2 regions of the Lactococcus sp. S47 genome follow, and region 2 is predicted to be linked to the other one. Evidence: riboswitches for the same ligand, from Rfam matches in the RefSeq annotation. Region 2 holds a riboswitch; the other holds the start of a gene.
What was found. A riboswitch is a leader RNA that binds a small molecule or an ion and turns the genes downstream of it on or off. The one in region 2 is predicted to bind thiamine pyrophosphate.
Positions count from the first base shown of each region.

Region 1 (23,735 bases), on a different contig from region 2:
TCATTGGTCAGCACTCTAACTGGCATATGTCATTTGTTTTCATTGTTGTTATTGGCTTAATTGGACTGATTGCTACTAGTATCCTTGTTCCAAAAGGGCTTCCAATTCCCGGAAAAATTAATTTAAGTGGGCTTGCTAGAATTTTTACTAATAAATCAATTTTAATGTCTCTTTTTATCACCGCTTTTGGTTATGGAGGAACTTTCGCGGCTTATACTTATCTTACACCAATCCTTGAAGGAACTTTTAGATTTTCAGCAAGTACAGTAGTGATTATTCTGGTTGCTTATGGTGTGATGGTTGCCATTGGTAATTCACTAGGTGGACATCTAGCAAATAAAAATATCCTACCTGCCCTTCAAAAAATGTTTGCGGCTTTAGCTTTGAGTTTACTTTTTCTTTTTATCAGTGCAAGTTTAGCTTCGCAAGCTTTGGGATTGATTGCAACTTTACTTTTGGGCTTGTTTGCCTTTATGAATGTCCCTGGTTTACAACTATACGTTGTTCAATTGGCAGAGAAATTTACGCCAAAAGATATTACTCTAGTTTCAGCTTTTAACATCGCAGCTTTCAATGTCGGAATTACTTTAGGCTCATTTGTTGGAGGACAAATTTCTAAAGGCTCAAGTGTTGTCTTTACTCCACTTGGGGGAATCATTATCATTCTCCTTGCAATGTTCCTCATTCGTTTGGCTCAAAAAGACCACGCAAGTAAATTATAATAAGTTATAAAAATACTCTCTGAAAATTATTCAGAGAGTATTTATTTTAGCTATTGTTTAAAATTCATAGTTTTCAAAGTAGACTTCAAGACTACGTTTATAAGAAGTCGCCGCATTTGATAATAAATGTCCACGATGCTTGACTAAAATCAAACTATTTCCATTGTCTCCCTCCATAGGGACAACTGTTACATTATGGACGCTCTCTTTATCAATAAAACCAAGACCTGTTGCGTAGGCATCTGTCCGTTCTAAAATTCCATTTAAACTTGCACGGTCAGTGACGTTATAAATCAAGGTATTTTCAAAAGTCTCAACCAAATCTTCAGAATAGTAAAGAAACTGTTCATTTTCTTGTGTAAATCGCACACGATCTAGCGGTTTTAAATCATCATCTGAAATTGTTTCACGTTGAGCTAGTGGATGGCCTTTGCGAATATAGATATGCGTTTGCGATAAGAAAATTTCTTCGTAATCTAATTCAAGTTTATTGAGCATTCTTAAAATCCCTGAGCGATTTTGTTTATTGAGATAAACCACTCCAAGTTCACTGTGCCCTTGCGCCACTTCTTGCAAAATATTATAAGTGGTTGACTCAAAAATTCTAAAATTTTTGATTTCAGGATTTTTCTTTGCAAATTCCACTGCAACTGGTGCTAGAAAATCATAGTGTTGACTGGCAACTGAGAAAGTCTTATCAGACTCTTTTGGCTTAGAATATTTTGATTCAAAAGTTTCAAAATTACGTAAAACAGTCTGTGCTTGTTCATAAAAACGTTCGCCTTCAATAGTTAAAGTCGCACCTGTATTTGTTCTCTCAAAGATTTGAAAACCTAGTTCTTGCTCCAAGTCTTTAACCGCAATCGACATTGAGGGTTGACTAACAAAGAGTTGCTCTGAAGCCTCACGAAAAGTTCCACTATTAGCAATGGCGACGACGTACCGTAATTGTTTAATATTCATGTCATAAAGTCCTTAATTTTTTACAAAAAAAGTGTATAAGTTGATTATACACTTTTTCTTTTTATTTTGTAGCTTTAATGATAGCGTCAGTGTAGAGTGACAGCTCTTCTTTAGCCGCTGTTGGTCCGCCAAAGAAGTAAACTTTGTCGTAGTCCATCGTAATCACATGTCCTTCTTTAACTGCTTTGAGGTTTTGCCAAGCTGGATTATTTTTTAATGCAGCATATTGTTCTTTATCTTTATCTGCAAAGTCAATAAAGATATAGTCTGCATCAAATTCTCCTAAGCTTTCGGTATTTACTTCAGCATAACCTACGCCTTTTGAGAGTTCGGCCATTTTGCTTGATTCTTTAAAGCCTAAACCAGTCGTCAAAGCTTGTCCGCCACGAGCAAAATTGTCACCGAAGGCATAAACCTTATCTCCTTGGAGTTCAAGAAGTGAAATTGTGTTTTTAGTTGGTTTAACATCAACCTTTGCCAATTTTTCTTTTTGCTTATCGGCTTCTTTTTTAAAGTTTTTAAGGAAACTTGCTTTTTCATCTTCGCGATTAAGGAGTTTAGCGAAGTAATCCAATGATTTATTCATTCCTGAGAGGTCCTTATAATTGACAAGAACAGTAGGGGCTACTTTTTGATAGTCTGCTACTTGGTCTTTATCAACTGTAATAATCAAATCAGGATTTTGAGCAATTAATTTTTCCATATTGAATTTTGGTGCTCCTAAATCAACCATATTCTTCTTTTGGTCTTTTGATAAGAAGGTATTTGGAAAGGCCCATGAATCTGTTCCAACAACATTTGCACCTAATGAAGCGACTTCATCTGGATAATTTTGAACAGCAATACGTTTAGGATTTTTAGGAACTTTGACGTCCCCATTTAAAGCGTGAAAGGTCACTTTATCATCGCTTGATGTCGCTTTTTTTGATGATGAATTTGATGAACAGGCAGCTAAAGTAAGTAAAGCTCCTGCAGCGATTAGGGTTGTGAGTACTTTTTTCAAAAGATTCTCCTCTATTTTTAGGCTATTTTTTAAAAATAAGCCGATATTTTTTTATAAGAAATTTACTAAAAGTAAATTAATTTCTTAAACTTTTTGAATAAGATAAATATAGTATGGAGCGCCAATAAAGGCAACTACAAAACCTAAAGGTAAACTTGATGGCGCAATGATTGTTTGTGAAATAATATCAGCAAAAGATAAAATAATCATACCAGAAAGTGCGGTGGCAATTAAACTTTTTCGTGATTTAAAACCAGCGATTTCACGAGCAATATGAGGGGCAATTAAACCAACAAATGCTAATCCTCCAACCAATAAAACACCGACAGCTGCAAAAAGGAGCGCTAACAAGTAAAGATAGATTTTCGTTTTTTGAACTTCTAATCCTAAAGTAGTTGCCATTTCTTCGCCAAGTGAGAGGATTTCAAGTTTTCTTAAGAAAAATGGCAAAATAATCAAGCCAATTACTAATAAGAGAACACAAATGAACAAATAAGTGCTTCCCGTTTGCCAAATATCTCCTGACAGCCAAACTGCAACTTTCTGAAAGTCAAAGGCATTGACTGAAAGCTGACCAATTGTGATTAATGCTTGGAAAAAAGCGGTAATTGCAATTCCTGTCAGTAAAACTCTGACAGAAGAAACTTGCTTTCTTAAGGCAAAAAAGTAAATTAAGACAAATGAAAGAAGAGCACCTATTAAAGCAAAAATAGGATAGGAAAAATTCCAAAGTCCTGTCAGCTTAAAATGGTCAGCAATCAGTAAAAAAGCAACACTTCCTGCCGAAGCACCAGAGGTTATCCCAATTGTTCCACTATCAGCTAAAGGATTTTCTGTAATATTTTGGATAATAAAGCCTGATAAGGAAAGAGCAATTCCAGCTGACAGGATTGTTATCAAACGAGGAAGACGAAAATTAGGAATTAGGATTGATAGAATTTGAGGATTTGTTGAAAATTGCGTCAAATCAACCACTATCAAAACCAAAAGCAGGACAAAAAGTAAAGTGAATTTTCTTTTCATTTTATTTTGCCTCCTTTGTAATAACCCAAAGAAAGAAGGGAGCACCTAGAAGCATGGTTAGACTTCCTGCTGGAAATTCGTAAGGTTTAAATAAATTTCTGGCTATCAAATCAGCTAAAACAAGCAATAACATTCCTGTCAGTACTGACAGAATTACATTTTGCCAAAAATTAGCTCTGACAAGCTTTTTGGCAATATGTGGAGCAATCAAACCGACAAAGCTGACCACCCCAACTGAGGCAACAGTTACACCAGAAGCCAGCGCAACTAAAAACATAATGACTAAACGAACAAAATTGACAGAAATCCCAAAAGATTGAGCAAGCTCATCACCAAAATTCAATAAATAAATTTGTTTTGAAAATAAAAGCAAGAGGATAAGAAAAATAAGACTTACTACTGCCATCAAAAGAACTTTAGTATTAGTTATCCCTGAAAAAGAACCCACAATCCAGCGAAAATAGGCCTGTGTATCGTGGCTGGCAAAAGTCAAGGAGCTGGCTAAACTAGTTGCAAAAAGTCCAACTGACGTTCCAACTAGTACAACTTTTAATGGCTGAAAATGCGTTCTGGCAGTCAAAAGCATGACGACGGCTAAAGCAATAAATGCTCCTAGTGATGAAACTAGAACTGAAATCCCATCATTCGTTGACCAACCCAAAGTTAAAATGAGTGATAAAGCCAAGCTCGAACCGCCAGAAATCCCTAAAGTTGCCATTTCGGCAATTGGGTTTCTAGTCATAATTTGAACAATAAATCCACTGACGGATAAGAGAAATCCTGTGAGATAAAGACTTATTAACCGTGGAAATCTTAATTGTAAGACCATTTTATTTACTAAAATTTCTGTCAGAGGAACATTTTTATTTCCAAGCATCAGGTATATTACTGACAAAAAAAGTAAAGAAAAAACTAGGGCAAAAAAGATTGTCAGAAAATGTTTTTTAGGCATCTTTCACCCCAGTAATCATTAATTTTTTGGTAAAGGTATCACATCCTAAAGTGACATCTAATCCAAAGCATTCTTTCAACGTTTTTTGAGTAAATAACTCATCAACAGTTCCTTCTTCAACCACTTCTCCGTCTTTAACAAGGACTAGATTGTCAGCAAAACGAGCGGCATGATTTAAATCGTGAATGACGTAAACAATGGTTTTATTTCTCTTTGTCGCCAAATCTTTTAATAAACATAAAATATCTAACTGATGAGCTAAATCTAGATAAGTCGTTGGTTCATCTAATAAAATAATCTCACTATCTTGAGCTAAAATCATCGTGATAAAAACTCTTTGTTTTTGTCCACCAGAAAGTTCTGATATCTTACTTTCTCGAATGTCCCAAATCTTTGTTTCTCTCATCAATTCTTCTATGAACAAAATATCTTCTTTTGAGAGACGTTGTTGCATTAATTTTTGATGTGGGAAACGTCCTAAACTGACAAGTTCATAGACTGTAATATCAGCTGGGGCAGTAATTGATTGAGGTAAGAGCGCTAAAATTCTAGCAATTTCACGATTAGAATGTTGACTTAAAGGTTGATTATCAAAGATAACCTGTCCATCCGATTTAATTAAACGTCCAAGTGCCTTTAAAATCGTTGATTTTCCAGAACCATTGACTCCAATAATAGCTGTCGTTTTTCCTTTTTCAATCGACAGCGTTACGTTTTTCAATACCTGCTCTTTTCCATAAGACACATTGATATTTTTCGCACCAAAATACATCGTTTTCTTTCCTTTTCACAACGGTTGGTTGATAGTTAAAAAGCTCATCAACGGTTGTCCCTAAGGTTTCCGCAAGTTTGAAAGCAAGCGTTAACTCTGGGTCGTATTTGTCATTTTCAATCGCATTAATCGTCTGACGCGAGACGTGAGCGATATGTGCGACATCCTCTTGTGAAAGATGAGATAATCGGCGCAATTCACGTATTTTATTTTCCATGTTTTTCCCTTCTAATTCTTTTGGAAGTTCTTTTTTAAGATTTAATTCAAATTTTATTATCTTTTGCAAACAATTGGCTTGTCAAAAGTTTTTTACAAGTCCTATTATGCCATTTTCCACCCATTTTTGCAAGATAAGAAAAAAAGCAGAAAACCTGCTTTTCTTAATGAAATGGATTAAAAAATCGGCCCTGATTTACAAAGAAGAGAAGAATAACAATCACCACTCCTAAAAGCGCAAGCAAGATAACCAAGTAATCTTTAACATTCAAAGGTTGATAAGAATACCAACTTCTTTTCTTCTTTTTACCAAATCGTCTAAGCTCCATAGCTGTGGAAATAGTATCAATTTGTTCTAAACTGGAAAAAATTAAAGGAAGTAACAATTGAACATTTAATTTTATTCGCGAAAAAAGTCCTACTTTTTTTGATAAATCCATTCCTCTGGCCTGTCCAGCATTACGGATTGCTAAAAATTTTTCTTGCATATCAGGAATATAGCGCAGTGCTAAGGAAACCGAATATGAGGAACGATAAGGCAGACCAATTTTATTTAAACTACTGGCAAATTGGCTCGGATTAGTAGTTAAGATAAAGAGTAAAGCGAGCGGAATGGTTGAAAAATACTTCAAGACGAGATTAAAAAGGTAAAAAAGTTCTTCTAAAGTAAGAGGTCCCCAAAGGATTGTTTTTGAATCATAAAGTCGCGCGCCATATCCAGGGTCAAAAATAAATACAAAAAGCAGATTTAAAATCGCAAAAATTGCTGCAAATTGGGCAACCCTTTTTACTGATGAAAAAGGAATTTTAGAAAAATAGAATAAAATTACCGAAAATAAAGCAACAAAAGCCAAATATCTCGTATCATAAGTCACCATACTGCTGATAGAAATTAATAGAAAGAAAAGGAGTTTTGCTGTTGCATTCAGTTGGTAAATAAAAGAATTTCCAGCTTGATAGCCTAGAACACTAAGTTGATTATTCATGCTTTAATCTCTCCTGATTCTGAAAATTGATGAAAGCTTTTGTCAGTAAAACGGGATTGGTATCCGTTTGTCTGGCAAGTTGATAAAGGCTTGGTTGACTTAAATTGCCCATTTTTACAAAATCTTCATTTTCTAAAATTTGATAAGGACTGCTGTCAGCAATAATTTTCCCGTCAGCAAAAACAAGGGTCCGGTCACTATATTCTGTAATTAAATACATATCGTGTGTAATCATAATCATTGTTAAATGAAGACGGCGATTAAGTTCGTCAAGAAAATCCATGATTTCCCGATAAGATTGTAAATCCTGAGCAGCTGTTGGCTCGTCAAGGATTAAAATTTCAGGTTCTAGTATTAAAATACTAGCAATCGTTACTCTTTTTTTCTGACCATAACTCAAGGAAGAAATTGGCCAATTTCTAAAAGGATAAAGCCCACAAACTTTCAAAATTTCTTCAACTTTATCTTGAATCATTTTTTCATCAACATGACGGAGTCGTAAACCAGCTACCACCTCATCACTGACAATATTTTGCGAAATCATCAGATTTGGATTTTGCATAATATAGCCAATTTTTTTCGCACGTTCAGAAATAGAATCAGCAATAATCGATTGCCCTCGGTATAAAATTTCGCCACTCGCTTCAACAAAATGACAGAGTGCATTGGCAAAGGTTGACTTACCAACTCCATTTTTCCCGACAATTGAAATTTTTTCTCCTTCTTGAACTTCTATATTAATACCTTTTAGAACTTCATGTTGAGCAAAATTTACTGATAAATTTTTTACTGACAGAATATTATTTTTGCTGACAGCCTTGTCAGTAAATTTATAAGTGTCTAAAAAATCTGTCAGTAATTTTTTTGCTGACAGAACTTCCAAACTTTTTAGGTCAGAAAAATCTGTCAGTAATTTTGTAGCATTTGCAGCTTTTAATGCTGAGAGATAGAGGGGCTCGCGTAATGAATTTTCATTAAAAATTTCTGTTTTTAATAATTCAGCAGGACTTCCAGTTGCAACAATTTCGCCGTCGTTGACCACGACAATTTTATCAATACCAAGCGGTAAAACTTCTTCGATTCGGTGTTCGATGATAATCGTAGTGACTTCATTATTTTCATGAATATCCTTAATCAAAGCCATTGTTTCTAAGCAAGTTTGCGGGTCCAAATTGGCTAAAGGTTCATCAAAAAGCAAAATTGGCGATTCATCAATCAAAACACCAGCTAAAGAAACCCGCTGCTTTTGTCCTCCCGACAAATCTTGGGGACGATGATTCAAGAGTTTATTTGTTTCTGTTTTGTCTGACCAATAGGCCACTTTACTGACCAGTTCATCATGAATCAGACCATCATTTTCCAAAGCAAAAGCAATATCCTCAGCAACGCTCAAACCAATAAACTGGCCATCAGTATCTTGCAAAATCGTCGACACCTTTTCAGATAATTCAGCAATTGAAGTCCCAAAGGGCAAACCAGCAATTGAGAGTTCCCCACTTGCTTCTCCTTTATGTAAATGAGGCAAAATCCCATTAAGACAAGAACCAATCGTTGATTTACCTGAACCAGAAGGACCGACAATCAGTACTTTTTCCCCAGGAAATATTTCCAAATTAATCTTTTTTAAAGTTGGATTTTTTTGTAAATCATATTTAAATGTAAAATCTTTGAACGAAATTAAGGCTTCCATTTTTATCCTTCTTTTTAGAGATACTTTATTTTTTGTGCTTTATTAAACCGATACAAGCGTAAAAGCAGCAAATATTTGCTGCTTTTATTTTAGCATATCTGGAGCTTTTTATTCTTTATCGAGTGAGCCAGATTTGGTTCTGGTAGCAGCATAGAGTTTGAGTAGTAAAGTTCCTGCTACGGCAATAGTCAATGCATTTACTAAACCAGCAACAATTCCTTGTGTGAAGACCTTATTTGCCGGTTCACTATAAACTAAAACATCCCCAATTGGAGCAATAATTCCCCAAACTACGACATTGGCTAAAAATTGAACAATATTAAAACGAATGATTTCTTTATTTCCAAAAATTCCTTGAGTCAAAGTTTCTCTTTTGACTCCAAAAGCTAGAAATAAGCCCATCAAACCTGAGCCTAAAACCCAAGTCCACCAAGGCGCACCATAGAGAAATGAATCTTTAAGGGCATGACCAATAAATCCGATCAAGAAACCAGCTAAAGGGCCAAATAAGGCTGAAAATAGGGCAAGGACCGCATATTGCAATTGAATACTAGTATTTGGAATTGGTGTAGGAATATTAATTAGCCAACCAATAATCACAAACAAAGCAGCCCCAATCCCAGTGGCAACAACAATTTTTACAGAGTTATTTTTCATTGTTTCTCCTTTTTATAAAATATTTTTATCTAAAATTATTTGATAAATTATCGATGTGAAACCCGTCTAGCTAAGAAATCACCAACAAGCTGAACCAATAAAACAAAAATCAAGATTAAAATGGTTGCAAACCAAGTCACATCATTGGCAAAGCGATTATATCCATAAGAAATGGCCGTATTTCCTAGTCCACCAGCTCCAATCGCACCAGCCATTGCAGTCAAACCAATCAAGGAAATTAAAGTAACGGTTGAAACACGAATTAAACTAGCTAATTCTTCACGAAGATAGACCGTGAAAACAATATCGAGAAAATCAGCTCCCACCGTTTGAGCTGCTTCAACTTTTCCATGGTCAACAGACTCAAGCGAAGCTTGAACTTGTCTGGCATAAAAAGGAGCCACTCCTAGAGCCAATGGAACTAAAGCCGCAGTAACACCAATCTGCGTCCCCACCAAAATTTTAGTCAAGGGAGCAATTGCTGCTAATAAGATAATAAAGGGAAAAGCCCGTCCGATAGAAACAATTTTATCTAAAATCCAAAATAATGGTCGATTAGGTGTAATCCCATCTTCAGCAGTCACCACAACACCAATTCCAAATATCAATCCCAATAAACCACCAATAAGTGCTGAAATAAATGTCATATAAAGCGTTTGAACAATTGCTGTCCACCAACCCGTCTCACCTGTCCATCCTAAATAAACCACATTAGGAAATGTATGTGCAAACCATTCTGCCATTAGTCTACCGTCCTTTCAATTTTACCTAAAACTTCAAATTTTAAATGTCTTTCAACAAAATATGCCTTTGCGGCAGCCCGATGTTCACTTGAACCTTTTAAGGTCAAAACTAATGAACCAAAAGGTTGTCCTTGAAGTAACTCAACATTACCATAGAAAATGTTGGTTGTTACATCAAATTTTTTCGTAATATCAGAAACCACAGGGTCTTCAAGCTCTGAACCTGAATAATCTAAGTGAATTAATTCTTCGTCATCTGCTAATTGTGCCAGAAGTTCTGTTCTAGAAAGACTGGCAATAAAACGATTGACCGAACTTGTTGTTTCAATAAATTGTTTTGTTAAAGCTTCTTTAGGTTGTGCAAAAATATCAATTAATGAATTTTGTTCAATGATTTCACCATTTTGCATAACAGCTACTTTATTAGCAATTTCCTTAACCACTTGCATCTCATGTGTAATTAAAACAACTGTGATTCCCAATTTTTCATGAAGAGATTTAAGTAAATCTAAGATTTGATTGGTTGTTTTTGGATCAAGTGCTGATGTTCCTTCATCTGAAATCAAAATCTCAGGGTCATTAGCAAGCGCACGCGCAATAGCAACTCTTTGTTTTTGTCCCCCAGAAAGCTGAGCTGGATACTTATCAGAAAGCTCTTCTAAATCAACTAATTTTAATAATTCGGTCACTTTATCCGTTTTTTCTTTTTTTGTAAGATAACGTTTTTTCCCGTTTTTATCTTCGATTTGGCTATGCTGTAAAGCAAAAGCCACGTTATTAAAAACGGTTTTTTCACTTAAAAGATTAAAATGTTGAAAAATCATCCCAATCTTTTGACGAAACTCACGTAATTTCGCGCCAGTAAATTTTACAGGATTTTCACTATCAAAAATCTTCTCACCATTAATCACAATTTGACCTTTGGTCGGTTTTTGAAGGAGATTAATGGTTCTGACCAAAGTTGATTTACCAGCCCCAGAATAACCAATTACTCCATAAATATCCCCTTTTTCAATGTGTAAAGTAGCATCTTTTACTGCTGTGACTAATCGTCCTTTCTGATGAAATTGTACAGAAAGATTATTTAATTCAATAATTGCTGTCATATTGTTTTCCTTTATCTTTTTTCATTCTCTGTCAGTACTGACAAAGTTATTTTCTCTTTTGTCAGTACTGACAGAAAATCTCGTCTCTGACGAGTTTTCTTAGTTACAATTTTAAATTCCAAGCGGGGAGTTCTCCACCATCTGGATATTCTTTTTTAATGGTATCAGCGATATTTTTTTGCTCATAAGCTTTGACCACTTCTTTATAAACTTTATTATTTTTATCAGACTGATTTGCCGCAATAAAATTAATCCATTGAGCTGAATCTTCATTTAAAGGTTCTTGATAAATTGATTCTTTCTCCGAAATTTTTGCTGAAATAGCAAAATTATAATTAATGACTGCTGCAGCAACAGAATCAAGCGCACGTGGGGTTTGACTTGCATCAATTTCTTTGATAATTAAGCCTTTCGGATTATCTCTGATATCTTTAACCGTTGCTAATGCTCCTCTAGAAGTATCAAGTTTAATGAGTCCTGCATTTTTTAAAACATAAAGGGCGCGGCTTTCATTGGTAACATCATTTGGGATAGCAATCGTACTTTTATCAGGAATTTCCGTCACATTTTTATACTTTGTCGAATACAAATGAATCGGCGTAATAATTGTATCACCAATTGATACGATATTTCCATTATTAGCTTTATTCCATGATTTCAAGTAAGCGTAATGTTGAAAGGCATTGAGGTCCACTTCATGGTTAGCCAAAGCTTTATTGGGCTGATCTCCGTCAGTAAAATTGACAAATTTTAAAGTAATCCCAAATTGGTCTTTTGCATTTTTTTGAACTTGTTTCCAAATGGCATCTTCTTGTTTCCCACCAGGCATCAAACCTATTTTTACGATTTTACTGACAGAAGTAGATTTGCTTTTTCCTTGCCTTAAAGTAAAAGTGATTAAACCAACGATAATAACCAGCAAAAGCAAACTTCCAAAAAGAATTTTTCGATTTCTTGGATTCATAAATAAATCCTTTCATTTTCAAAGTTTCAAGTTCCAAGCTGGCAATTCTCCGCCATCTGGATATTGTTCTTTGATTGCTTTTTCTGTCGCTTTTGAAGCATAAGCCTTGGCAACTTCTTTGTAAACTTTATTATTTTTTTCTTTACTTGTCGCAGCAATAAAGTTAATATACTGAGCAGAAGTTTTGTTGAGAGGTTCCATATAGACAGATTCAGAATTTGGTAAGCTAGCTGCAGTTGCATAATTATAGTTAACCACTGACAAAGCAACAGAATCAAGCGCACGCGGTGTTTGGCTTGCATCCACTTCCTTGAATTTCAATTGATGCGGATTTTCTGTGATATCTGGTAAGCCAACTAATTTGCTAGAATCACTTGTTGTCAATTTAATCAAACCTGCACTTTGGAGCACGAACAATGCCCGACTTTCATTTGAAGCATCATTTGGTATTGCAACGGTTGACCCTTCTTTTAAATCTGACAATTTGCTGACTTCTTTTGAATAAATGTGCATTGGTGTAATATAAGTATTTCCTACTGCCACAATATCACTCTTATGTGCTTTATTCCAAGTTTTCACATAATTATAAGATTGAAAGGCATTGACATCAATATCTCCCGAAAGAAGTGCTTCATTAGGTTGATTATAATCAGAAAAATAAACAAATTTTAGCTTTAAATCATATTTTTCTTTGGCGGTTTTAGCTACTGATTTCCAGACCTCTTGATCTTGCTTGTCCCCACTCATGATTCCAACCTTAACTGTTTTTTGAGCGGTTGATTTTTTACTTGCTTGATGATTTAAACTAAAGAAAGCAACCAAAGCAACAACGATAATTACTGCGAGTGCAACAATAATATTTCTATTTTTCGGATTCAAATTTTTCCCCAAATTCTACTGAATACTTATAAAATATTCTATTTCACAAGTGTCCAGACCTTCTTTGAACGATAAGTCTCTCAATGAAGAGAGACTTATTTGAGTATTAAAAACAATTATTTTAATTTCAAGCCCCAAGCAGGAATTGTACTCTTGTCCGGATAAGCTTTAGCAATAGTTTTTTTGGTTGCTTCTGTTTCATAAGCTTTGACAACATCTTTATAAACAGTGTTGTTTTCGTCTTTTTTATTAGCAACAATAATATTAATCCATTGTTGGCTATCTTTATTAACTGGTTCTGTAAAAATGGCATCAGATTTCTTTAAACCAGCAGTAACGGCATAATTATTATTGATAACTGCTGCATCGACTGAATCTAAAGCACGCGCAGTTTGTGAAGCATCAAGTTCTTTAATGACCAAATTTTTTGGATTTGATGTGATATCTTTGACCGTCGCCAGTGTTTGACCAGAAACATCCAATTTAATCAAGCCCGCAGACTTCAAGACATAAAGGGCACGACTTTCGTTAGAAGCATCATTTGGTACCGCAATGGTTCCACCCTCTTTGATATCTGAAATATTTTTGAGTTGTTTTGAGTAAACGCTGATTGGCGAAATCACTGTATCCCCAATCGCCACTAAATTGCCATTATTTGCTTTATTCCATGCTTTTAAAAAAGCATAATGTTGAAAGGCATTTAAGTCAATATCGCCATTTTTCAATGCTGTATTTGGCTGAGTATAATCCGTAAAGTGTGTGAATTTCAAAGTAATTCCATATTTATCTTTAGCAGTTTTAGATACCGTTTGCCAAATGCTGTCATCTTCTTTTGTTCCTGTCATTATCCCAATTTTCACTGTTTTATTTACCGTTTTATTTGCTTGAGATTTTTGACCAAAGCCGATAAATCCAGCAATAGCTACAATAACAACAACAATTATTCCAATAATTATATTACGATTTCTAGGATTCATAATCTTCTCCAATTTCTACTGACCAAACCGTTCGTAATCAGTTTGAGTCTTCTGTCAGTAAAATTTATTAGCCCTAAGGCAGAAATTTCTAAAGTAGAAATTTCCAAAGTTTTCACCTAACCGTTACTTTTTAACGAAATTACTTAGTCGAGTTTCAATCCCCAAGCAGCAATTTTTCTCTTATCAGGATAAGCTTTCTCAATTGCTTTTTTCGTTGCTTCAGTTTGGTAGGCTTTGACAACTTCTTTATAAATTTTGTTATTAGCATCTTTTTTATTTGCAACGATAATATTAATCCATTGCTCGCTATCTTTGTTTACAGGTTCAGTGTAAATAGACTCTTCAACCGTTAATTTTGCTGTTGTTGCAAAATCGTCATTAATTACTGCCGCTGTAAGTGAATCAAGCGCACGCGGTGTTTGTGCCGCATCTAATTCTTTAATGACCAAATTTTTTGGATTTGAATTAATATCTTTGACCGTCGCAAGTGTGTCACCTGATACAGAAAGGCCAATCAAACCAGCATTCTTCAAGACATAAAGTGCGCGACTTTCATTTGAAGCGTCATTAGGTACTGCAATTGTATCTCCTGATTTAATTTGGCTCAATGAAGTAATTTTTTTAGAATAAAGACGAATTGGTGAAATTGTTGTATTACCAATTGCTTTCAAATCACCGTCATTAGCTTTATTCCAAGCATTCAAGAAAGCATAATGTTGGAAGGCATTCAAATCAATATCGCCGTTTTTCAAAGCTGTATTTGGTTGTGTATAATCTGTAAAATGAGTGAATTTTAAAGTAATTCCATATTTATCTTTAGCTGTTTTAGAAACAGTTGACCAAATGGCATCATCTTCTTTTGTTCCTGTCATTATTCCAATATTCACAGTTTTATTTGCCGTTTTACTTTCACCAGATTTATGATTAAAACCGAAAAATGCAGCGATAGCAACAATTACAACAACAATAACGACAATTAAAATATTTCTGTTTCTTGGATTCATTTCTTCTCCCTTTTTTCTAATTGATTTATTTTTCAAAATCAATTATTCCCCTTTTGATAAACTTTTACATCTATTAGAAAAATTAACCGTGCACCTGTTAATTTTTCTAAATCTAAACAAATTCTTCAAGATAAAGCGCTCATGCTAAATAAAAATAGCTCATTTCATATAAAGAAACGAGCTATATCGTGGTACCATTCTTGATTTAAGCACTTTTTAGTTCACTGAAAATTTTCAGATTCCAAAGGCAACTTTCAAGTTCAATAACGAGAACCATTCCGTCAAGAGCTTAGTTAAACCTTACTCTTGCTACGCTTATCAAGCCATTTTCATTGCTTCACTCAGGCTTGCTCTCACCGCTACAAGCTCTCTGTGCTGACCTTCACAATTACTTACTCGACCGCTTTTATTTTGTCCGAATTTGTGTATAGACTTATTCTAACAGACTTTCGTTTTTTTTGAATTATTGATTTTTTATGTTGCCTTAAATATTTTTTAAGTTTAATTTATAAAATAGATTAACAATCTTAAAAAAATGCTTTTCAACTTAAAATATGCTAAACTTAAAGGGTAAAAATAAATATTTGCACAATGGGTCTATTGACAAAACTGTCAGTAGCGAGAAATACCATCTGACCTGATCTGGGTAATGCCAGCGTAGGAATGTGTTAAGACAAATGTCTAATTTCTAACCCTCCTTTTGTGCGCATCAAAAAGGAGTTTTTTTATGTCTAATTCTAAGTTCAATGTCCGTTTGTTAACGGAAATTGCCTTCATGGCGGCACTCGCCTTCATCATCAGCCTTATTCCAAATACTGTTTATGGCTGGATTATTGTTGAAATCGCCTGTATCCCAATTCTTATTCTCAGTTTTCGTCGCGGCCTAACAGCTGGACTTGTCGGTGGATTAATCTGGGGAATTCTGTCAATGATTACTGGGCACGCTTATATTTTAACCTTGTCTCAAGCCTTCCTTGAATATCTCATCGCCCCTGTTTCACTTGGAATTGCTGGACTTTTCCGCCAAAAAACAGTCCCTCTAAAACTTGCACCAGTTCTTTTGGGAACTTTTGTTGCTGTTCTTCTTAAATACTTCTTCCATTTTATTGCCGGAATCATTTTCTGGAGCCAATACGCTTGGAAAGGCTGGGGAGCCGTGGCTTATTCTCTTGCTGTCAATGGAATCAGTGCAATTTTTACTGCTATTGCTGCATTTGTCATTTTGATCATTTTCGTCAAAAAATTCCCCAAACTTTTCATTTATAGCAATTACTAATAAAATCTGTCAGTAACTTTTACAAAAAATAAAATCTGTCAGTAAAATTACTTTATCTTGTCAGTCAGCATAAATTCTTCTATAATAAAGCTATGTCTAAAAAGCAAAAATTAAAGAAAACACTTGTAGAACAAATTCTTGATAAGGCAAAAATTGAGCATACTGGACTTGCAATTAACGCTTTAGAAAGTAATAGCCTCCCTGTGGATATCAGTCGCAGTGATATTTATAAAACCCTAGCACTAATCGGCGATAAAACTGGTCCTGTCATTGGTATTCTTCCACTGACAGAGCATTTATCAGAAAAAAAATTGGCCAAAGTTTCGGGCAATAAAAAAGTAAGCATGATTCCTCAAAAAGACTTGCAAAAAACGACAGGTTATATTCACGGTGCAAATAATCCTGTGGGGATTTGGCAAAATAAAAAATTCCCAATTTTCATTGATTCTATTGCCTTAGAGCACGACTTTATCGTTTGTTCAGCTGGCGAAGTTGGGCGTAGCATAAAAATCGCTCCTAAAGTCCTTGCTGACTTTGTTCATGCTCAATTTGTCGAAATTAGAGAATAAAATTACTGACAGAATTTCTGTCAGTAATTTTTTGTTTATTAGAGCAAGAGTTTGCAAAAATTCTTCTTTTTTAGTATATTTTATTTTATACATAAAACAAAGGATTCTTAATGCAAAATACAAAATTATATTCTTTAATCCTAATTGCTCTTGGTGCAGCAATTATTGCGGTTCTCTCTCCTCTGTCTATCCCAATTGGTATTGTGCCCGTCACCTTACAAACACTTGCCGTAGGACTTGTTGCCACAGTACTAAAAGCGCGTGAAACTTTTTTTGCTATCTTACTCTATCTCCTGCTAGGATTTATTGGAATTCCCGTATTCACTGGAGGGACATCAGGAATTGCGGTTCTTTTTGGTCCAACAGGTGGTTTTCTAATTGCCTTTTTAATAATGGGAACCCTTATTTCTTTTGGCCTTCATCAAATTAATTATAAGACCATCCCTGCTTTTATCATAAATATTGTAGGACACCTGCTTATGTTAGTTATCGGAACATTGTGGCTCAAATTTTTTACCAATGTCGACTGGTCATTGGCCTTAAAGCTTGGATTCACACCATTTGTCATTGTTGAAATTATTAAAGCTGTCCTTGTCACTATCTTTGGCTTAGCACTTATTCGTGCACTTTCTCACACAAATAAATACTTTACAAACTAAGGCAAAACCGATACAATTAGTCTATGTTTATAAAAGTACTTATGGCGCTTTATCCCCTTATTGTCTTTATTGCATTGGTTTTCATTTTCAAGTTTTTTAGACTTCGTCACTTAACCAATCGCAAACTAAAAATTCCAGATGTTTTTACAATATTTCTCATCTTAGGGATGCAAATTTTTTCTAAAAATGTTACAAGTATCAGCATCATTCCATACTACCTGCTAATCATTTCTGGCTTAGCGCTTGTTTTGTTGTTGCTTGATTTGCTTTATTATAAACAATTTACCTATCGTCGCTTTTTAAAACTCTGGTGGCGCTTGACCTTCTTTATTACTTTGATTATTTATCTTATCCTTATTGTGATAACATTTACCCATTAAATAAAAGCCCTGAAATCTCAGGGCTTTTATTTATTTCCTAATTCTTTTAAGAGAACACCAAATTCTTCTTCAGATAAAGTAATTCCTTTACCCATTTTTTCATGGTCAGGTGACCAAGTACGAATGTCATATTTAGGTTCAGCATCATTCCAAGAAACACGATTTAATTCTTTACGCCAACCTTTTGCATTTTCAGAGAGAACAATCAATTCTTCAATGATTTCAAATTTTAATTTATCAGCCATCTTATTTCCTTTCTCATTAGTCTATACGAAAATAAATCACTTTTGTCACTCTTCAATCAATTGAATATCTACACCAACAGCAGTCAATTTTTCAATAATGTGGTCATAACCACGTAGGATAAACTCAATATTAGAGATTTTTGTAGTTCCACTGGCAATAATTCCAGCAGTAACCAAAGCCGCACCAGCACGTAAGTCAGTTGCTTGAACACAACTACCAGTTAATTCATTGGGAGCGTCATAAATAATTCGATCATCTAAAACAGAAATATTAGCACCCATACGAGCTAATTCAGGGACATGATTGACACGTTTTTGATAAATCGTATCAACAATTGAACCACGACCTTTTGCTTTCAATAAAAGTGGTGTAATTGGTTGTTGCAAATCCGTCGCAAACCCTGGGTAAGGAACAGAAGTAATATTGACTGATTTTAGATTTTCTGATTTATGAACTTCAATACTATCTTCACGAATGGTCAAACCTACACCCATTTCTTCAAGTTTAGCAATGAAAGATTCCAAGTGTTCATAAATAACATTTTCAATGATGACACCATCTCCCATAGCAGCTGCTAAGGCAAGATAAGTTCCCGCTTCGATACGGTCAGGAATCACCGTATGTTGAGCACCGTGCATTTCATCCACTCCAGTAATGCGGATAATGTCAGTCCCAGCTCCTCGAACTTGTGCGCCCATATTATTTAGAAGTGTCGCCACATCAATAATCTCAGGTTCACGGGCAGCATTTTCAATGATAGTTAAACCTTTTGCACGACTAGCAGCAAGCATAGTATTAATTGTTGCCCCAACAGAAACAACATCCATATAAATGGTTGTTCCAACTAACGAATCACCAATCACTTCTAAGTGCTCAGCTTCTTCTTCTTGAATCTTCTTAGCCCCTAGAGCTTTAAAGGCTTTATCATGTAAATCCGTTGGACGAGGGCCTAAATCACAGCCACCAGGCAAGCCTACTGTTGCCTGACCAAAACGTCCCAAAAGTGCCCCATTGAAATAATAAGAAGCACGTAAAGAGTTGATTTTTCCATAAGGAAGGGGACGAGAAACAACACTGCGTGTATCAATCACAAGTCGTCCTTCTTCAAGATTTCGTTCAATTTTTGCTCCCATGATTTCCATGATTTCGACTAAACTTGCGACATCAGAAATATCTGGAACTCCTTCAAGCGTTACAACATCGTTAGCTAAGATAGTTGCTGGAATCAAAGCGACTACTGAATTTTTTGCGCCAGAAATTGGGATGGTTCCTGAAATACGCTTCCCACCATTAATTACTATTTTTTTCATATTATTTCAAAATCACTTTTCACATTTTTATTGTCTTAAAAAAATTATATTTTTAAGAACCGCTCTCTATTTTAACATTTTATAGTAGTTTTTCATAGACTTTTTTATCTAAATAAAAAATCACAGCTAAAATTTTAACTGTGATTTTATTTTCCATTGCTTAACTGAATAATCTCTTATTCAAAAACAAATTGATTGTGATAAAGTTCAGAGTAGAAGCCACCTTGAGCAACGAGTTCATGGTGATTTCCTTCTTCGATAACTTCACCATCTTTAAGAACAACAATCTTATCTGCATTAAGAATTGTTTTCAAACGGTGAGCAATAACGAATGAAGTACGACCAGCAATAGCAGCTTCCATCGCCCATTGAATTTGTTGTTCAGTTACTGTATCCACATTTGAAGTTGCTTCATCCAAAATCAAAAGTTCTGGATTTGTCAAAATGGTACGTGCGATAGAAATTTGTTGTTTTTGACCAACTGAGAAGACTGATTCATCATCTGAAACATGTGTTTCGTACTTGTCAGGTAAGCTATCAATGAAATCATGAATGTGAGTTGTCTTAGCCACTGTTTCAATTTCTTCTTGAGTAGCATTTGGTTTACCAAACTTGATATTATCAGCAATCGTTCCATCAAAGAGAACAGACTCTTGCAAAACAATTCCGACATTTGAACGCAAGCTATCTAAATCAAATTCACGAATATCAGTTCCATCAAATTTAATTGCTCCACCATTAACATCGTAGAAACGGTTCATCAAGTTCATAACTGTTGTTTTACCTGAACCAGTTGGACCAACGAGGGCAACCATTTGTCCTTTTTTAACATCAATATTAACTTTTTTGAGGACTGGTTTTCCTGGAAGATATTCAAAATCAAGATTTTCGATTTGAATTCCGTCTTTAATCGTATCAAATTTCTTACCATTTTCAGGACGAACTTCTTCTGGTTCATCAAACATGACATTCAGACGAGTTGCCCCTGTGATGGCAAGTTGAAGTTGACCAAAGTTTGATGAAATTTGCATGATTGGGTTGTAGTAACTTTGAACGTATTGAACAAAGGCAACCAAAAGCCCTAAACCTGTGGCAATTGACATGCTATCATCGTTAAGAACATAGGCCGTTCCACCAAAGATAACAATGGCAATTGATAAAAGTTGGAAACCATTCATCAATGGGAAAATCATACCAGACCATGCTTGAGCAGCAAAGGTACGTTTTTTAACATTTTCATTGTGTTCCAAGAATCCATTAATAGAATCTTCTTGTAAACCTTCAACGATAATTGCTTTTTGCCCAGAGATTTTTTCATCCATATAGGCATTAAGTTGTGAAACTTCTTCTTGTTGTTTGTCTGTTGCTTTTTTCGATTGACGAATGATAATCACAGCAGATAAAATAGCAACTGGAGAAGCGGCAACTGTCAACCAAGCAAATGTCACATCTTTATTGAAAATCTGGATAATGACACCCACAAAGACCGCAGCATTTGAAATAACTGAAACGAGTGCTTGGTTTAAAGTATTTTGAATGTTATCCAAGTCAGATGTGAAACGAGCAAGGATATCACCATCTTGATGACGGTCAAAATATGAAATTGTCAAACGTTCAAGTTTACCAAACAAACCTTTACGCATGCGATTTGTTGAATGAGCAACGATACGGCTAAAGAGCAAGGTATAAATCAACATTGATACACCTGTTGCTACATAAACTGCAAGCAATTGCCACATTCCTTTCATGAATGTAGAAGTGCTGGCTGCATGTGAAGTTGCCACTGTTTTAAGTGTTTCTAAAGTTGTTCCTTTAGGAAGATTAGCAGTGATTTGGTCTTGTGCTGCTTGTGGCAAAGATTTCACAACTTCAGGAACATTGTGCCAATCTACTGTTTGGTGCATTTGTTGGCTTAATTGTTGAGCAATTTGTTGTAGTGCATCTTGGGATTGACCAGCATGTTGATGTGTAAAGAAGTCAGTCACATATTTAGTCAAATTAGTGATGGCGTCCCCCAAAAGTGATGGAGAAACAACCTGTAACCAAGTTGCTAAAATGATGAAAATCATAATTACAGCAAATTGGAGTTTATATCTTTTCAGATAGAGGTAAAAAAATCGGATGGCACGTGTGGTGTCAGACATTTTTCTTGTTGATTTGGTATTTTCCATGTCTTAGTCCTCCTGTGCTTTCTGTGTGTCGTAGATTTCTTGGTAAATTTTATTCTCAGCAACTAATTCTTGGTGAGTTCCTTGACCAACAAGTTTTCCTTGGTCAAGAACCAAAATATTATCTGCATGAACCACTGATGAAATCTTTTGAGCAATAATAATTGTGGTTGTGTCTTTAAGGTCTTTATTCAAAGCTTCTTGAACAAGTTTTTCAGATTTAGCATCAAGGGCTGATGTTGAGTCATCTAAAATTAAGACATTTGGATTTTTAACAACTCCACGTGTAATTGAAAGTCTTTGCTTTTGACCACCTGAGAAGTTATTTCCGCGTTCTTCAACTTCAGAATCATATTGACCATCTTTAGTTGTAATAAATTCTGCGGCTTGGGCAATGCGTGCAGCACGAGTCATTTCTTCATCAGTTGCATCGGCTTTCCCTTGTTTAATATTTCCAGCAATTGTTCCTGAGAAGAGAATGGCTTTTTGAAGAACAATAGAAATATTTTTCTTCAATGTCCCACGACTAACTGTTTTAAGATCTTTTCCACCAACTGAAACGGTACCTTCTGTTGGGTCAAAGAGTCTTGGAATCAATTGTGCCAATGTAGATTTACCAGCACCAGTCGCTCCGACAATCCCAACCATTTGACCAGGTTCTACTTCAAAGCTAATATCTTTAAGTGTTGGTTCTTCATCATTAGGATAAGAGAATGACACATGGTCAAATTTGACAGAACCTGAAAGAACTTCATCTTTAGCATTTTCATCAAATTTCATGGCTGGATCAGTATTTAACACTTCATTAATACGACCAATTGATACCATACCACGTGAAGCAAACATTGAAATCATACCACCCATGATAATGGCAAACATAATCATTCCCATATAAGTCATGAATGTAGCAATCCCACCAATACTATCTTGGGCAACTGTTGTTGACTCTGTTACAAAAGTTGAAACAAAGTAAATAGCAAGCCAAATTGCTCCTTGAGCAATCACAGTAAAGAGTGGAATCATTGCTGAGAAGAGTTTTCCTACTGCCCAGTTATGATCGTAAAGTTCATCAGAAGTTTCATCAAAATCTTTGATTTGATTTTTTTCTTGAACGAATGATTTAACGACACGTGAACCACGCAAGTTTTGTTTAGCAATGGCGTTAATACGGTCCATCAATTTTTGGAAAGCCATAAAGTGAGGGCCCATGCGTCCCATTAAAACGGCTGTGACTAATACGATTAAAACAATTAAAAGAACTGTAATCCACCATAATCTTGGAAGAGTCGTGATAGAAAGAACAACCGCACCAATCAAAAGGACTGGAATCCGCATCAAAATTTGGAAAACCATCATCATCAAGTTTTGAACTTGTGTGACGTCATTTGTCATCCGAACAACAAGGTTTCCGGCATTGAACTTTTCAACATTTTCATAAGAAAATGTATTGATTTTTTTGTAAGTCGCTTCACGAACGTCTGCTCCAATTTCTTGGGCAATACGTGCCGCTGAAAGTGTACTAAAGATAGCAAAAATTATCCCTATCCCAGCAACAACCAAAAGCTCAACTCCATATCCTGAAACCTTGTCAGCCATTTGATGACGGCTATAAGTTGTTGATGACATTACGGTCATAATTCGTTTCATGATTTGGGGCTGGTAAAGCTGTACTCCTGCATAAATAAAGGTTGAAACGATTGAGAATAAGGCAACCCATTTATGCTTCATGATTGATTTGAAAATCATAAAATTCCTTTCTAGAGTTAAATAATGTAAATAAGTTTACATTAAATTGAATTTTCAATTTCATTTTACTTCAAAATAATTTCAATAAATTTTTTGAGAAAATAATTATAACATTATTTTTTTTAGTAAACAAGCATTAATTGTTAATGCTGTTAAATATTACAATAGTTAGTTTCAAAAAAGATAAACTAACAAAAATATTGTAACGCTTTTCAAAGTTTAAGTCAACAATTTGCGACGAATATTTTTTACCTTCATCCCTTATTTAGTAACTTAAATTTTAATTGGAAATTATTTATTAGATTCATCTTTTTTATTTGCTTCTAAATTTTCAATAATTTCATCGACTCTAGACCAAGATTCAAAAGCAAGTCGCATATTTTCATGACCAATTTCTGTCAAGCGGTAGTATTTACGACGGCCACCTTGGCTTTCGTCTCCCCAATAAGAACTGATAATCCCATCCTTTTCAAGTCTTTTAAAGATTGTATAGAGCGTGGCTTCATTAAGCTCCATTTCTCCATTTGAGGCTTCTTTGACTTGCTTGATAATGCCATAAACATAATTATCCCCTTGTTTTAAGACATTGAGCAAAATGACATTGGTTTGGGCGCGTAACATTTCCTTTGGTATTTCTGCCATTCTTTTTCCTTTCTATCATTTTAAACAAAGTATATTATACTTCACATTACTATGTAAGTCAAGGTACTTGAATTTTTTATAT
Region 1 is NZ_JACVUB010000002.1:150,675-174,409, forward strand. Features, by position in the region: gene IAE52_RS03150 (MFS transporter) at 1-722, shown strand, start outside; gene IAE52_RS03155 (LysR family transcriptional regulator) at 780-1,685, opposite strand; gene IAE52_RS03160 (iron-hydroxamate ABC transporter substrate-binding protein) at 1,747-2,688, opposite strand; gene IAE52_RS03165 (iron ABC transporter permease) at 2,773-3,711, opposite strand; gene IAE52_RS03170 (iron ABC transporter permease) at 3,713-4,663, opposite strand; gene IAE52_RS03175 (ABC transporter ATP-binding protein) at 4,656-5,435, opposite strand; gene IAE52_RS03180 (helix-turn-helix transcriptional regulator) at 5,359-5,652, opposite strand; gene IAE52_RS03185 (energy-coupling factor transporter transmembrane protein EcfT) at 5,816-6,637, opposite strand; gene IAE52_RS03190 (ABC transporter ATP-binding protein) at 6,630-8,327, opposite strand; gene IAE52_RS03195 (ECF-type riboflavin transporter substrate-binding protein) at 8,436-8,984, opposite strand; gene IAE52_RS03200 (methionine ABC transporter permease) at 9,032-9,727, opposite strand; gene IAE52_RS03205 (methionine ABC transporter ATP-binding protein) at 9,727-10,833, opposite strand; gene IAE52_RS03210 (MetQ/NlpA family ABC transporter substrate-binding protein) at 10,937-11,797, opposite strand; gene IAE52_RS03215 (MetQ/NlpA family ABC transporter substrate-binding protein) at 11,816-12,676, opposite strand; gene IAE52_RS03220 (MetQ/NlpA family ABC transporter substrate-binding protein) at 12,793-13,653, opposite strand; gene IAE52_RS03225 (MetQ/NlpA family ABC transporter substrate-binding protein) at 13,797-14,657, opposite strand; TPP riboswitch at 15,239-15,338, shown strand; gene thiT (energy-coupled thiamine transporter ThiT) at 15,385-15,933, shown strand; gene IAE52_RS03235 (aminoacyl-tRNA deacylase) at 16,026-16,502, shown strand; gene IAE52_RS03240 (biotin transporter BioY) at 16,613-17,161, shown strand; gene IAE52_RS03245 (DUF3397 domain-containing protein) at 17,185-17,541, shown strand; gene IAE52_RS03250 (YdbC family protein) at 17,568-17,786, opposite strand; gene IAE52_RS03255 (UDP-N-acetylglucosamine 1-carboxyvinyltransferase) at 17,832-19,097, opposite strand; gene lmrD (multidrug efflux ABC transporter LmrCD subunit D) at 19,274-21,268, opposite strand; gene lmrC (multidrug efflux ABC transporter LmrCD subunit C) at 21,272-22,993, opposite strand; gene IAE52_RS03270 (PadR family transcriptional regulator) at 23,303-23,653, opposite strand.
Region 1: linked by a shared signal. The riboswitch ahead of thiT (energy-coupled thiamine transporter ThiT) and the one ahead of thiM (hydroxyethylthiazole kinase) in region 2 are both predicted to bind thiamine pyrophosphate.

Region 2 (9,777 bases):
GGACTTCAAAAGAAAATATTGTTAATGAGACTCGGACTTTACTGACAGACAAGACTAAATATGAAAGGATGTCAGGAAGTAAGAATCCTTATGGTGACGGAACAACTTCCTTGCAGATTGTTAATATTCTAAATGAAAAATAAAAAAATTAATTTAAAGTCTTTCCAGTCTGTCTGTCTCATTTTTATCTTCCTTTTTAATTTTGAGTTTATTTTCCGCTTATCAAATTTTACTACCAGGGAAAAATTTTTTACACTTTTCTTTTTTGTAGCTCCTTTGATGCTGAGTTCATTTTTTATCATTACTGATAGTGAAAAGGTCCCTAATTCAGTTAAAAATCTTAGTATTATCGGTGTTTTCGGCTTCTTAATTTATGGTTCAAATCGCTTAATCGTATCGTTAACTTATCTCATAGGAGGGGAGCATGCTGTTCCACAGCTCTTTTCATTTCGATTTTTGATAGCCATATTTACCTTATTCTGTTGTGGTTTAGCTTACTATGTTTCAACAAAAAAACGCTTAATCTATAATTTAGCAACTATTATTGCCTCTTTATGGTTTATTACATTACCTATTATCGTTTTTAGATTTCTTTTTAAAATTTTGATTGAACACCAAAGGTTCGACTTCTCAATTGTAAGTAATATGGATATTAGGTATTTGATTGTTCCCTTTATGCCGATTATGTATTTAAGTTTTTGTAAGTTTACTGGTGTTGATCTGAAGCAAATAAGTAAAAACATAAAGAATACTGTTTATGCGCTCCTATTAATCTATCTAGTAGCCCTGATTGTCTATTCTGGGACTCAAATGAATATTACATTTAGTTTTGCACAAGAAGCTTTCTTTAATGGAATAGAACTTAATCATGGTGTATTATTAGCTCATTGGCTTGAAAGCTTGACAGTGGTTTCTCAATTCGTTCTCCCGATTATCGCTTTTGCTCTAGTAATTGGATATAAGGGTGAAAAATCTAAGAAAAAAATATCCACTCTAAAACCATTTTTAATTTTATTATTAATTGCATTGGGGGTATATGGCTATATCTTCTTAATTGAACCTCCGACTAACTTTGTTAGGTTTAATGAAAAAGTATTTAATAGTTATTTTGCTTTGCAAATATTTGAAGTAGTAGTCATTATGCTTTTGAGCATTTATACTGGATTAAAAAAGTTTATAAGGCCAAGATCAAAAATACTATTGTATATTGGATCAAGTCTCCCTTTCCTCTATTTATATATCGTAAGATATCATTATTGGGAAAATAGTTATATTTTTGCAGATGTTTTTGACCGTATCAATTATATTTTCTTTCTTTTTTCAATTTTTGTTTTTCTTTATTATACTGTGGAAGTCTTCATTCTTTGGTATTCTTATAGTAAAAGACAAAGAATTAACGCTCTTACTTTAAAAAATGAAGGACTAAAAAAGCAGTTCCATATCTATGTTTTAATCCCATGTCTGAATGAAGAATTAGTGATTCAAACAACTTTAAAAAGTATTTTAAAAAATGATTACGAAAATCTAGTGGTAACAGTTATTGATGATGCAAGTGATGATCACACATTGGAAAAAATTTCTGAACTTAAGGATTCTAGATTAAATGTATTAAAACGATTGAAACCTAATGCACAGCAGGGGAAAGGAGTAGCGCTCAATTGGGCTTACTATCAAATTAGTGAACAAATTCAAGAAGCAGGAATTGCTCCTGAGGATGTTCTAATTGCGATTATCGATGCTGATACAAAACTTGATCATAATTACTTTGAAAAAGTTAATTGTGCCTTTAATCATGATGATAAACTTACCGGTTTACAATCAAAAGTTCGTGTTGCAAATTTACTTAAAGATGCTTCTCAGGATCTCGAATTTTCTGAAATTATCAATGCTACACAGTCTTTTCGAAGTTTGACCAATACGGTTGCCTTTGGTGGAAATGGTCAATTCTGTAAATTGAGTACTCTTCAAGCCCTAAATGAGGATCCTTGGACAGATTCTCTTGTGGAAGATTTTGATTTATCAACCCGTCTGTTTCTGTCAGATATTGAAGTTAAAAATGCTCAATTTGATGATATTTACATTGAACAAACAGGGATTATCAATGATAATGAAGCTTTGGTTAAACAACGAGTGCGATGGGCGCAGGGAAATATCCAATCTTCAAAATATATTTTACCGACGATTCGGTCAAAAAAATTGCAGAATAAACAGAAGTTTGAATTACTGATGACCCTACTGAAACCTTGGTTAATGGGAATTGAATATATTATTGTAATTTATACAATGATAATGATTGTTAATTCACTTATATTAACTGGAATTACTGAACCGCTCAGAATTGTATTAATTCTTTTTATACTAATGTCCATTTATATTATTGTAGTCAATTTTGTATGGGCTATTCTTTATAATAAAGAGAAGTCGCAAGAAAAAACAAGGGTGTGGGATGTAGTGAAAGATACGGTTAATCTGACAAAATTTCTACTTATTTTAACTCAAATTTATCCACAGTCAGCCATTCGATATTTCAACTCTAAAAATGATTGGGTAAAAACTAATCGTCAAGAAGAAAGTGTTGACCCTCATATTGATGAGTATAAAAAATAAGAAAAACCTGCCTTTTGGGCTAGGTTTTTTCTTTTGTATATTTGCGAAATTAGTTTTTTTAGTTTAAATATGTTAAAGTAGTTGTAGTTTTAAAAATAAATCAATAACACAATGGGTACTGGTAAAAACTAAAATTACCGGTTGAGAAAGACCATCAGACTTGAACAGGTTAAGACCTGCGTAAGAATGTGTCCGAGTTTTAATTGTATTTTCTTTATGAAAATCTTTTAGCTTACTTTCTTATCATACTAGAGCCCTCCTTGTGTCTATAAAGGAGTTTTTTGATGTCAATTTTAGAAAAGATTCAAGAAAAACAACCACTTATCTTAAATTTAGCGAATTTTGTAACTCCACAAAGAGTTGCGGATGCGATTAGTTTTGCTGGTGGTTCACCATTAATGACTGCGGAAATTTCAGAAAGTGAAACTTTAGTTGAAATTGCAGATGCTGTAGTGGTTAATATTGGAACCATTTCAGAAAAGGATTATCCGCTTTTTTTGACTATTTGTCAGTTAGCAAATCAAAAGCACAAACCTTTAATTTTGGACCCAGTTGCTGTCAATGTCCCTTTTAGAGCAAATTTTGTCAAAAGATTAATGCAAGAGGTAAAATTTGATATCATTCGTGGGAATTCAGCAGAAATTGCTTGGTTTGCTGATAAAGAAAGCTTGAACAAAGGAATTGATGCACTTGAGTCAAATTTAGAAGTTGAGCACACGCGAGTTGCTGCTCAAAAAACAGGGGCAGTCATTATTCAAACTGGAAAAGTTGATGTTATTTCTAATGGGTTTGAGGAACTATTTGTTGAAACTGATAGTCCACTTTTTAAAATTAATGTTGGCTGTGGGGATATGTTGTCAGCAATTGTTGGAACTTTTGCGGCTGTATCTGATGATTTATTTAAGGCGGCTTATGAAGCGACAGAATTCTTCGGTGAATCTGGTGTGAAAGCTACTGAGCAAGTAGAAAGTCTACCAGGAAATTTTGTGAATCGTCTTCTTGATAAAATTTATCAAGTGACGCAAGAGGTTATATAAGGGAGAAAAATAAATGATTGATGTTTCTCAAGTTGTGACAATCGCTGGAATTGATTCTTCTGGTGGGGCTGGTATTAATGCTGACCTAAAAACTTTTCATAATCAAAAAGTATATTCGGCAACGATTGTGACAGGGTTGACAGCGCAAAATACCTATGGAGTACAAGAAATTTTACCGACAAATAAAGCTTTTATTTTGGCTCAATTTGACTCAGTATTTTCTGATTTGGAAATTTCGTCAGCTAAAACGGGGGCACTTTTTGATATCGCTCAAGTTGAAGCGGTAATTCAAGGCTTGAAAAAATATAAACCGAAGCATTTGGTGGTGGATCCGGTAATGGTGGCTAAAGGCGGGGCAATTCTTTTGACAAGAGAAGCCATTGATTTGATAAAAAATGAATTATTACCTTTAGCAGAATTGGTCACTCCCAATTTGGAAGAGGCAGAGGTTATGTGTGGCTATAAAATTACTGACGAAAAGGAAATTTTAAAAGCCCTTCATGATATTCAAAAGTTAGGTACTAAAAATGTGCTGATTAAAGGGGGACATGGTAATGGAGAACTGGTCAGAGATTATTTATTGATGACAGATGGTTCTGTCAGTACTTATGACTCTAAAAGATTACTGACAGAAAGAACACACGGAACCGGAGATACACTTTCTTCTTATATTACAGCTCATTTAGCTTTAGGAGAAGATTTAAAAGAGGTGATGCCAAAAGCTAAATTGTTTATTACTGAAGCTATTTCACAAACAATTAATGTTGGTCACGGTCATGGACCGTTAAACCATTGGGTGACAATTAATGAAAAATAAAATTTTAGACCTGAGGGCGTATTTTATTGCTGGCCCACAAGATTTTCCAAAACTTTCAATTGATGATGCAATCGATAAAATTTCTGTAATCATAAAAAGTGGAGTAACGGTTTATCAATTTCGTGATAAGGGAACAATTTATAAAAATAATAATCAACGATTAGAAGTAGCAAAAAGACTACAAGAAGTAGCTCAGAAAGCGGCTGTTTCTTTTATTGTGAATGATGATGTTGAATTAGCGCGTGAACTGTCAGCTGACGGGATTCATGTCGGACAAGACGATGATTCTGTCAGTAAAATTCGCGAGCTGATTGGCCAAGAAATGTGGGTAGGACTTTCTGTCAGTAATGATATGGAATTAGAAAGCGCTCAAAAAAGTGGAGCTGACTATTTGGGAATTGGTCCAATTTATCCAACAAATAGCAAGTCCGACGCAGCAGAACCAATTGGGATTGACCATTTAAGAAAAATGCTTGAGCATAATCAATTACCAACTGTTGGAATTGGTGGAATTACTGAAAATTCACTGACAGAGCTTTCAAAAATTGGTTTGGATGGAGTTGCGGTAATTTCTTTGCTGACAGAATCCGAAAATTACAAAAATATGGTTCAAAAAATTAAGCAAAATATTAGATGAAAAAGATGTTGTACCCTTAAAAATACAACAAAACAAAATGATTCCGTTTTCTTTTTATTATATAAATTAAACTTACACAAATGTAAGTTTTTTTTCTTTAATAAATGTTATAATCAGAGTCATAAATGATATGAGATTAACTGAGTATTTTAAAAACCTCTTATTACTTTATATTTAAAAGGAGTTCCAATGGACAAGAAAAAAGAAATTCGTCTATTTTTGGCTAAAACAGTATTTTACTTTATAATTATTTTAATTCTGCTCTATCTTTATTCCTACAGTCATACTGGCGGAGCACACTTTATCTATAACGAATTTTAGAGAGAATTATCGAAGGAGTTAATTATGAAATTATTAGAACAAATTTTTGAAATTGCAAAAAAAGAACCAGACCTTATTGTACTTGCCGAGCGTGAGCAGAAATTTACTTACCGTCAATTATTTGCCGCGGTTTCACATATCTCAGAACAAATCAATGAACGCAATTTAAATCAGCGTCCAATCTTGATTTTCGGTAAAAACGATTTTATCACTTTAGCAGCCATGCTTGCGACAAATTTAACTGGTCACGCTTATATTCCTGTTGATGCTCACACACCATTTGAGCGGACAGAAATGATTAAATCAGCGGCAAAACCAGCGGCGGTACTCACTACAGTTGAGCTGTCAGCAGATTTTGAAGCACTTTTTACTGACAGAATTTCTCTTGAACTTACTGACCAGATTTTGACTGACAAACTTCCAGCACTTGATTTTTCTAAAGCTGTTTCTGGAAATGACAGCAATTATATTATTTATACTTCTGGAACAACAGGAGTACCAAAAGGTGTTGAAGTCAGTCATGATAATCTTGTGACTTTCACCAATTGGATGAACAATGATTTTATGAAAATTGAAAATAATCAAATCTTGTCACAAGCCCTTTACAGCTTTGATTTATCAATTTTCAGCTTGTATCCAAGTCTTACAACTGGCGGAACATTAATTTCACTCTCACGTGACGAAACAACCAACTTCAAATTACTTTTTGAACGTTTGAACAAAACGGTCATTAATACTTGGATTTCAACACCATCATTTGTTGATATTTGCTTATTGGACCCTTCGTTCACTGAGAAAGAACACCCTCAATTAGTTCAATTTATTTTCTGCGGTGAAGAATTAACAAAGAAAACAGCAGAAAAATTACTGACAGCTTTTCCGTCAGCAAATATATACAATACCTATGGTCCAACAGAAGCAACAGGAGCCATTTCGTCAGTAAAAATCACGAAAGAATTACTGACAGAAAATGATCGTGTCCCAATTGGTTTTGCCAAACCAGGTGTTGACTTAAAAATTATGGATAAGGAAATCATCATTGTTGGTGATTCGGTAGCCAAAGGTTACTTTGAAAATCCAGAAAAAACTGAGCAAGCCTTTTTCACAGTCGACGGAAAACCCGCTTATCATACAGGAGATGCCGGTTCAATTTCGGCTGACGGAATGCTCCGTTACCAAGGACGAATTGATTTTCAAGTTAAATTTAATGGATTCCGTATTGAACTTCAAGATATTGAAGCCAATATTCAAAACTTAAAAGAGATTGAAAAAGCGGTAGTCTTACCGAAAACGAATGACCAGCATAAAGTCACCGCATTAATCGCTTATTTAGAAACAGAAAAAACATTTGAAGACCGTGCAGCCGAACGCGCCTTCACAAAAGAACTCAAATCTGAACTTTCAAAAACAATTATGGATTACATGATGCCAACTAAGTTTGTTTATCTTAAAAAGTTCCCATTGAATCAAAATGGCAAAGTTGACCGCAAGGCACTCGCCCAAAAAGAGCGAGGTGACAACTAGTGCAACCCTATTCAACACCCTTTTACTTCGTGATTTTAGGACTTGCTTTAATTCCTATCGTTATTGCCCAGCTTCTGGGCAAAAAACTCATGTGGTATCAAGTCCTATTGACCATCGCTTTTCTTTGGCTGACATTTTCGGGAACAGTGACAATTTGGGCATTAATCGGCTTCGGAGTCTTCCAGACCATCATTGTAAAATTCTATGAGTGGTATCGAGTAAAACAAAACAAGAATCAGAGTTTTGTTTTCTACCTCATCATTCTGCTCTCTATTTTGCCATTAGTGATTGTCAAAGTGCATCCTCTGTTCAATCCAGGACCTGGACCAGGTTCAATTCTTGGATTCTTAGGAATCTCTTACATCAGTTTTAAGACAGTAGCCATGATTATGGAAATACGAGACGGACTTATTAAAGCCGTTCCTCTTAAAGAATTTCTATATTTCCTCTATTTCTATCCAACGATTTCATCAGGACCAATTGACCGATTCCGACGTTTTGTTAAAGAACTAAAAGCGCCAGTTGTCACTGAAAAATACCTTGATTTATTAAATAAAGGTGTCTTTAGAATTTTCCAAGGTTTCCTTTATAAATTCATCATCGGATACTTGATTGACCAATATTGGCTACATGGCATTGCAATCTCTGCAACGATACACCCAAGCTTCTTGAACGTTTCATCATCAATGTATGCTTACGGACTCTATCTATTCTTTGATTTTGCTGGCTACTCACTCTTTGCTATTGGTGTCAGCAATTTAATGGGATATGACCTCCCACACAACTTTAACAAACCTTTCCTAGCTAAAAATATTCATGACTTTTGGCAAAGATGGCACATGACTTTGAGTTTTTGGTTCCGTGACTTTGTATTCATGAGATTAGTGAAAACATTCATGGTTAAAAAATGGTCGAAAAATATGATAACCATCTCAAATGTTGGTTACCTCGCAAATATGTTACTCATGGGATTCTGGCATGGTTTAACTTGGTATTACATCCTTTATGGTTTCTACCACGCTATGTTAATGATTGGGTATGACGCATGGAAACGTCTGAAGAAACGTAAAAACTGGAAAATTCCAGATAATAAATGGACAAGTGCTATAAGTATTTTCATTACATTTAATCTAGTATTTATCAGTTTCCTTATTTTCTCAGGAATACCAAATCATATCATTATGCACTGCATAGATCCACATTTCCCACTTCCTAACTTCTAAAAGGCGTTAGGCATATCATAAAAAACATTAGGAGAAACAAAATGAAAGAACAAATTTTTGATATTATCGAAACCGTATCAGGCACAGACGAATTCCGTGAAGACTTAGACATGGATTTATTTGAAGAAGGAATTCTTGATTCAATGAGAGCCATCATGCTCATTGTTGAATTAGAAGGCGCTTTTGATATCAGTCTTCCACCATCAGAAATGGACCGTGAAGATTGGAATACAGCAAATAAAATAGCAGCACGCGTTCAGGAAAAAAAGGATGAAAATTAAAATTTTTAGAGCCATTGGCCCATTAATTGCAGCTTTAGCCCTTGTTGGCTTACTGATATTTCTCCCAATAAATGTTGGTATGAAATACTCAAAAGACCAACTTGTTAAATTTGCTCAATCACCACTAAATACTCCAAGCTTTACAGGCTATTCAATTAAAAAACAAGCCTATTCAGACCCCGAGTTTTTACCAGTTCTTGGTTCATCAGAAATGGAACATGTGGATTCTTTTCACCCAAGTGCCTATTTCAAAAAATACAATTCTGGTTTTACGCCATTCTTAGTAGGACAACCAGGAACAACTACTTTAACCCACTTTTTCTACATGAACTCTGTGGCAAATGAGTTAAAAAATCGTAAAATTGTTTTTGTCATTAGTCCACAATGGTTTTCAAAACAAGGAATTGTTGAAAGTGAATTGAAAAACTTTGTATCCAAAGGTGAGATTTACGGTTGGTTAAAAGAAGCAAACCCTAAAGCAGATACCACCACCCAACTTGCAAAACATTTATTAAGATTTAGATCGCTTAAATCTGAAGAGACGATTTATAATTCTCTTGGACGTCTAGCAGATAAAAAACCACTGACCGCTCTACAAAAAATGACTGTGGCGACCAATCTTCAGTTTTGGCGAAAAGAAGATTTACTCTTCTCAAGTGTTTCACAATTCACAGCACAACCTCTTGGACTTACACCAAAAATTAATAAGTTTGCTAAAGAATTACCCAATGATCCAACCTCTGAAAACTTAGAAAAATTGGCAGTTGACCAAGGAAAAGATAGTTCAAATAACAATCCTTTCCAAATCAATAATAAAGTTTGGGATAAGAAAATAAAATCTAAATATAAACATCTAGAAAATTACAAAAAACATGTTTCCTATTTAGAAAGTCCAGAGTATCAAGATTTCCAACAGCTCTTAAATGTGTTTGCCAAAAATAATAATGATGTTTTATTTGTTATTCAACCAGTAAATGGCTCATGGTCATCTTACACTGGAGTATCAAAAGCAACACTCGAAAATTTCAGCTCTAAAATTAAAACACAATTGCGCAGTCAAGGCTTTTATCAAATTGCTGACTTAACAGATATGTATAACACGCCTTATGCCTCTGGTGATACTGTTCACTTTGGTACTAAAGGTTGGTTAGCCACAGACAAAGCGATTGAAAAATTCATGAAGACACCAAGCAAGGTCAACTATCATATTGATAATTCGTTATTTTTATCAAAAGATTGGGCAATGAATGGTGCAACAGAGTCTATAGTAAATTAAAAATAAAAAAGATTGACAAAAAAGAATATGTCAGTTATAATAATAAAGGTTATG
Region 2 is NZ_JACVUB010000001.1:413,931-423,707, reverse strand. Features, by position in the region: gene wecB (non-hydrolyzing UDP-N-acetylglucosamine 2-epimerase) at 1-143, shown strand, start outside; gene IAE52_RS01980 (glycosyltransferase) at 133-2,607, shown strand; TPP riboswitch at 2,709-2,811, shown strand; gene thiM (hydroxyethylthiazole kinase) at 2,892-3,644, shown strand; gene thiD (bifunctional hydroxymethylpyrimidine kinase/phosphomethylpyrimidine kinase) at 3,658-4,461, shown strand; gene thiE (thiamine phosphate synthase) at 4,451-5,098, shown strand; gene dltX (teichoic acid D-Ala incorporation-associated protein DltX) at 5,288-5,419, shown strand; gene dltA (D-alanine--poly(phosphoribitol) ligase subunit DltA) at 5,444-6,943, shown strand; gene dltB (D-alanyl-lipoteichoic acid biosynthesis protein DltB) at 6,943-8,166, shown strand; gene dltC (D-alanine--poly(phosphoribitol) ligase subunit DltC) at 8,208-8,447, shown strand; gene dltD (D-alanyl-lipoteichoic acid biosynthesis protein DltD) at 8,437-9,723, shown strand.